2 regions of the Microbacterium sp. NPDC028030 genome follow, and region 1 is predicted to be linked to the other one. Evidence: riboswitches for the same ligand, from Rfam matches in the RefSeq annotation. Region 1 holds a riboswitch; the other holds the start of a gene.
What was found. A riboswitch is a leader RNA that binds a small molecule or an ion and turns the genes downstream of it on or off. The one in region 1 is predicted to bind thiamine pyrophosphate.

Region 1 (3,359 bases):
CGCTCTCCACGACCGCGCCGCGCGATGGACCTACGTGTCGTCGATGTCGGTGTACCGGGACGACGAGACCAGCGGCGCGGACGAGTCGGCTCCGCGGCTCCCCGCGGCCCAGCAGGAGGACGACGACTACGGCCCCCAGAAGGTCGCGGCGGAGGACGCGGTGATGGCGGGTCTCGGCGACCGGTCGCTGATCGTGCGTCCTGGTCTCATCGTCGGAGAGGGCGACCCGAGCGACCGCTTCGGCTACTGGGCGGCGGCGTTCCTGAGAGCGCCGGACGAGCCCGTGCTGGTTCCGCCTCTCGAGTCACGTTCGGCGCAGGTCATCGACGTGGACGATGCGGCCGCGTTCATCGTGTCGGCCGAGGTCACCGGAGCCGTGAACGCGATCGGCGAGGTGCACGGTCTGGCCGAGGTGATCCGGACCGTGCGCGATGCCGCGGGCCACACCGGGCCGATCGTCGTCGGCACGGAGGAACGTCTCGTCGCCGAGGGCGTCGCGTACTGGTCAGGGCCGCGATCGCTGCCCCTGTGGCTGCCGCCCGAGATGACCGGGTTCATGACCCGCTCGAACATGCGGTACCGACAGAACGGCGGCACCCTCTGCTCCCTCGCCGACACGGTGGAGCGGGTGGTGGCGGACGAGCGCGAACGCGGCGTCGATCGCGGTCGGCGCGCGGGACTCACCAGGGCGGAGGAGCGCGCGCTGCTCGACGCTTTCGCCTGAGCGTCGCGAACGGTCGGTCGTGGCTCATCGCTAGACTGCCAGCAGTGACACGGGGTGCCGCGACCTGCGGCTGAGAACAGACCCGTCGAACCTGATCTAGTTCGTACTAGCGAAGGGATGTCGCGATGAGCGATCTTCTGCGTCCTGAAACCACCATCGACCTCGCCGACGGGGCTGCCGCACTGTTGGAGGTGCTGCGCGCGGCGCCCCCGTTGACCCACTGCATCACGAACGCGGTCGTCACGGGCTTCACCGCCAACGTGCTGCTGGCTCTGGGAGCCGCTCCCGCCATGGTCGACATCGTCGACGAGGCAGGCATGTTCGCGGGTGTCGCCTCCGGGTTGTTGATCAATCTGGGGACGCCCACTCGGGAACAGCGCGCCGCGAGTCGAGAGGCGGTCGCCGGTGCCACCGCATCCGGGACGCCGTGGGTGCTCGACCCCGTAGCCATCGGCGCCCTCCCGGTGCGCACGGCGCTCGCGCACGAGCTCGTCGAACAGCGCCCGACCGCGGTCAGGGGCAACGCCTCCGAGATCCTCGCCCTCGCCGGACTCAGCGCCGGTGGCCGCGGGGTGGACTCCACGGACAGCACCGAGGCCGCCGCCGATGCCGCCGTCTCCCTCGCGCGCCGGACGGGCGCGGTGGTCGCGGTCTCGGGGCCGATCGACTTCATCACCGACGGTGCGCGGACACTGCGCGTGGCCAACGGGCATGAGCTTCTGACGCGGGTCACGGGCGGAGGGTGCGCTCTCGGTGCAGTGATGGCTGCTTTCCTCGGGGCCGCCGGGGCCACGGAGCACGACGATCTCACGGCCGTCGCCGCCGCCGGTCTCGTCTACACGGTGGCGGCCGAACGGGCTGCCGCGACCTCCTCCGGTCCCGGCAGCTTCGCCGTCGCGCTGCTGGACGCGCTCGCCGCGGTGACCGCCGAGGACATCAGGGCGGCCGCGCGCGTCGAGGTCGTCGCGCTGTGATCGCCGACCTGTCGCTGTACCTCGTCACGGATCCCGACCTCTGCAGTCGACGAGGCGTGATCGAGACCGTCCGGCGCGCCGTCGACGGCGGCGTGCGCATCGTGCAGTTGCGGGACAAGACCGCGACGGATGCCGAGACTGTCGAGCAACTGCTCGCGCTGTCCGCAGTCATCGACGGGCGGGCGCTCCTCGTGGTGAACGACCGTCTCGACGCCGCCGTGGCCGCCCGCGCACGCGGAGCCAGGGTCGACGGAGTGCACGTCGGGCAGAACGATGCGTCTGTGCTCCGTGCGCGCGAGGTTCTGGGGCCGGATGCGCTGATCGGTCTCACCGCGAACAGCACCGTCCACCTCGAGGCCGTTCGCGCGCTCCCCGAGGGCACGGTCGACTACCTCGGCGTCGGCGTCATCCGCCCCACGGCCACCAAGCCGGACCACCCCGCACCGCTCGGCATCGAGGGGTTCCGGGAGTTCGCTGCCCGCTCACCGCTGCCGTGCGTGGCCATCGGCGGCGTCGGCATCGACGACACGGAACACCTCAGCGCTGCCGGAGCGGCCGGGCTCGCCGTGGTCTCCGCGCTGTGCACCGCCGAGGATCCGGCAGCCGCAGCGGCCGAGTTCCGCAAGCGGTGGCTCGCCGCGTCCGTGCCGCGGGTGCTGAGCATCGCCGGCAGCGACCCCTCAGGAGGCGCGGGTATCCAGGCCGACCTGAAGTCGATCGCGGCGAACGGCGGATACGGGATGGCGGTCCTGACGGCGCTCACTGCGCAGAACACCCGCGGCGTGCGTGCGGTGCACGTGCCCCCGGTGGACTTTCTCCGCTCGCAGCTCGAGGCGGTGTCGGACGACGTCGTGATCGACGCCGTGAAGATCGGGATGCTCGCCGACGCCTCGGTGATCCGGACGGTCGCAGCCTGGCTCGATGCCGTCCGTCCGCCCGTCGTCGTGCTCGATCCCGTCATGGTCGCCACCTCGGGCGACAGGCTGCTGGAGCCGGATGCCGAGCGGGAACTGCATGCGCTGCTGAGTCGGGCGACCCTCATCACCCCGAACCTCGCCGAGCTCGCGGTGCTGTCCGGCCGCGCGACCGACGACTGGGCCGAGGCCGTGTCGGCCGCGGAGCAGCTGTCCGACCAGGTCGGGGTCGCTGTCCTCGTCAAGGGTGGGCACCTCGGCGGGGAGCATGCGCCGGACGCGCTGCTGGATGTCCGCAGGGGACTGCGCCGGGAGTTCACGGGTCCCCGCATCCCGAGTCGGAGCACACACGGCACCGGCTGCTCGTTGTCATCCGCCCTCGCGACCCGGCTTGCTCGCGGCGACACCCCGGAAGACGCCGTCCGCGCCGCCAGGTCCTGGCTGCGCGAGTCGCTCCATGCGGGGAAGTCGCTGCGCGTCGGCGGAGGTAACGGACCGATCAGCCATTTCGCGGGACTCTGGCGTCGCGGCGGCACGGAGGCGCCGGGGGACGCCGCCGACATCGTCGCGTCGTGGTGGCGGGACACGGCGGAGATCCGCGCCGACATCGACGATCTGCCCTTCATCCGCGCGCTCGCCGACGGGACCCTGGAGCGCCGACCGTTCCTGTCGTACCTCGCGCAGGATGCGCTCTACCTGCGGGAGTACGCGCGTGTCCTCGCCGAGGCCTCGCGCCTTGCGCCCACC
Region 2 (3,359 bases), on a different contig from region 1:
CCGCCGGCGGATGCCCTGGCACCCAGACGCCGTCCGCGGCGAGCTGCGCGCCCTGAGCTCCGAGGACCTCGGCCGGGGCCCCGTCTGCGACCACGCCGCCCGCCCCGAGCACGATCACCCGCGTGATGAGGGGCAGCCACACGTCGAGGCGATGCTCGACCACGATGAGCGTCGCCGGGTGTACCCGCAGCATCCGTTCCACCGCGTCGCGCACCTCGCCGACTCCCGCGGGATCGAGGTTCGCCGTCGGCTCGTCGAGCAGCACCAGCCCCGGTCGCATCGCGAGCATTCCGGCGAGCGCGAGCCGTTGCTTCTGCCCGCCGGACAACGCCTTGGTCGGGTGGTCCAGCGGCACGTCGAGGCCGACGGCGGCCAAGGCGGATTCCACGCGCGGCCAGATCTCCGCACGGGGAACCCCCAGGTTCTCGCAGCCGAACGCGACGTCGTCGCCCGTGCGCGCCAGGATGACCTGCGAGTCGGGATCCTGCAGCACGAGGCCCGCGCGCCCCCGGGTGGCGACGGCAGGGGCGTCGCCGACGAGCAGCTCGCCTGCGCTCTCGCCCTCTTCCTCGCCGCCGAGAACGCCCGCAAGTCCGTGCAGCAGCGTCGACTTGCCCGCGCCGGAGGCCCCGAGCACCAGGACGCGCTCGCCGGGATCGATGCGGAACGAGATGTCGCTCACCGCCCAGGCGAGCCGACTCGCATGACGCCACCCCCAGCCGCGCGCCTGCACGGCGGCCGGGGTGGACCGATCCGTCGACATCAGACCCGCACGCGCGCCTCGCGGCCGGAACCGAAGCGGTCGAGGGCCCCGGTCGCGGCGATGCCGCGCGCCAGCACCCAGGACAGGGCACCGGCGATGACCGCACCCGAGATGACCGTGCTGACGAGATAGATGATCGTGAAGGCAGGACCCGAGCCCGCATACCAGAGCACGAGGTTGTTGATGCCGCCGGCCAGCGCGGCACCGGCGCCCGCGAGGATCGCGACCGGCAGCGACCAGCGACGGTAGAAGAAGAGCAGGAAGATCAGCTCGGCGCCCAGGCCCTGCACGAGACCGGCCTCGAGCGTGAGGAACCCGCCCCACTGGTTGCCGATGAGGGCCGACACGACCGCGGCGAGGAGCTCGACGTAGATCGCCGCGCCCGCCTTGCGGATGATGAGCCCGCCGAGCACCCCGGCGAAGAGCCATGGTCCGTCGAGGAGGCCCTGGATGCCGGGAAGCAGCGGCTCCAGGAGCGCCTTCGGCCCGAGGTAGCCGACGTTCCAGGCCAGGAAGATCAGGCCGGCGGCGACGCCGATCACGCTGGCGACGACGATGTCGACGATGCGCCAGCGCAGGAAGCTCCTGGCGGGGGCAGCGGTCTGCGTCGTGGACGCGGATGTGGATGTGGACGTACTCATCTGAACTCCTCCCTGCGCTGGCATTACCCAGATCAGGTTCGACGGTCGAAGCGCGATTCGCTCCCTCTCAGCCCGGCTCGCCGGACTCCCGTGGTTGTGGTGAAGATCTTACCCGCTGACGACACCCGCGTGGCGACAGGGCCAGCGCCGCGGAACACGCCCGGGATTGGGTACCGTAAACGAGTGACTGCTTCAGATCCCGCCGACGAGGCGACGGGCGTCGTTCACGACGACGACCCGTCGGACACCCCCGCCGACGCTGCGGTCGAGCCGGCGGTCGCTGCGGCAGCGGGTCCGCGCGGCGGTTCGGGCTTCGCCGCCGATCGCCTGTTCGCGGGCGACGCACCTCCGCCCGACACTGCGATCGCTCCCGCGATCCCCGTCGATTCGGCTGCTCTGGGTGCGCTGTTCACGGTGGACGACGCCGGTCGCGATGGCGAACCGGAACCCGTGGGCGACGGGGACCGCGCGATCGTTCCGGAGGATGTGATCGCCCCCGAGGACGTGATCGAACCTGAGCACGTGATCGAACCTGAGCACGTGATCGACCCGGGGCCCGCTCCCGAGCATGTGATCGACCCGGAACCCGTGACAGAGCCGACCCTCTCGCCTCCTCTGACGAAGCCGCCGTTCACGCCGAAGTCGCCCCGCGTCGAGGAGATCGCACCCGAAGACGCCGACGCCCTGCTCGACGCGAACGCTCCGCAGTGGGCGAACGACGAGACCACGGCGACGGCCCTGACCTGGGTCGACGCCTCGGCGGTCGCCGCGCACTCCCCCACGGCGACTCTCGACCAGGCCGCGGAGCCCGAGCGGAACGGTGGCCTGCTGCGCGGAGCCCGACTGCGTCCGGCCGTCGCCCGCCCCGGGATCCTGGCGCCGTTGGCCACGCTCGCCGGTCTCGTCGCGGTGTACGCGGGTACGACGCTGCTCTGGCCGTTGCACGAGGTACCCCCGACTGTCGCTGTGGTCGAGTTCAGCGCCGCACCGGCTCCCCCGGCGGCGCTCACCTGGCCGGGAGAGGGCAGCGCAGCCGTCGGCATCGCGGGGTTGAACACCGCCGCGTCCATCGCCGACCCCGTGAGCATCGCGAGCATCACCAAGGTCGTGAGCAGCCTGATGGTGCTCGATCGCATGCCGCTCGCGCTCGGCGAGCAGGGCCCCGAGTTCGGCTTCACCTATCGCGACAGCGTCGAGTACTGGGACTATCGGCGCAGCGACCAGTCCGCCCTCGACGTACCGGTCGGCGGCGTGCTGACCGAGTACCAGCTGCTCCAGGGCACGCTCCTCGGCTCGGCCAACAACTACATCGACCGCCTGGCGTCGGAGATCTGGGGCTCCGACCGGGAGTTCGCGGCGGCTGCCGAGGTCTGGCTGCGCGAACGCGGTCTCACGGGCATCACTGTGGTGACCCCTTCCGGCTTCGACGAGCGCAACGTGTCGACCCCTGAAGCCCTGATCGCGCTGGGCGAGCTGGCCATGCAGAACCCCGTGTTCGCCCAGATCGTCGGCACCACGTCGGTCGACCTCCCCGGCGCGGGAACCGTCGTCAACACCAACGGCATGCTCGTGGACCCGGGCGTCGTCGGCATCAAGACCGGGACCCTCGTCGGGTGGAACCTGCTCACGGCGAAGGACGTCACGATCGGCGACACGACCGTTCATCTGTACGCCGCGGCGCTCAACCAACCCGGTGACGACGAGCGGCTGGCCGTCACGCGCTCCCTGTTCTCCGAGACCGAGGCGGCGCTCGCGGCCCAGGCACCGGCTGTCGCCGAGGGCACGGTCGTCGGTCGGGTCACGACGCTCTGGGGCGAAGATGTCGACGTCGTCACCGAGAGCGATGCCGATGTGGTGCTCTGGAACGGCGCCCTCGCGACCACCACCACGACGTTCGATCTCGGTGACGAGCGCGATGACGGCGGTCGGGTGGGTACGATGACCGCGGCCGGCCC

Region 2: it holds a riboswitch for thiamine pyrophosphate, as region 1 does, so the genes downstream of both, AB0E56_RS05120 (ECF transporter S component) here and thiM (hydroxyethylthiazole kinase) in region 1, are expected to answer to the same signal.

Annotation. Positions count from the first base shown of each region.
Region 1 is NZ_JBEZXF010000004.1:14,803-18,161, reverse strand. Features, by position in the region: gene AB0E56_RS18150 (NAD-dependent epimerase/dehydratase family protein) at 1-724, shown strand, start outside; TPP riboswitch at 765-859, shown strand; gene thiM (hydroxyethylthiazole kinase) at 850-1,698, shown strand; gene AB0E56_RS18140 (bifunctional hydroxymethylpyrimidine kinase/phosphomethylpyrimidine kinase) at 1,695-3,359, shown strand, end outside.
Region 2 is NZ_JBEZXF010000001.1:1,038,378-1,041,736, reverse strand. Features, by position in the region: gene AB0E56_RS05125 (ABC transporter ATP-binding protein) at 1-763, opposite strand, end outside; gene AB0E56_RS05120 (ECF transporter S component) at 763-1,404, opposite strand; TPP riboswitch at 1,395-1,506, opposite strand; gene AB0E56_RS05115 (D-alanyl-D-alanine carboxypeptidase) at 1,588-3,359, shown strand, end outside.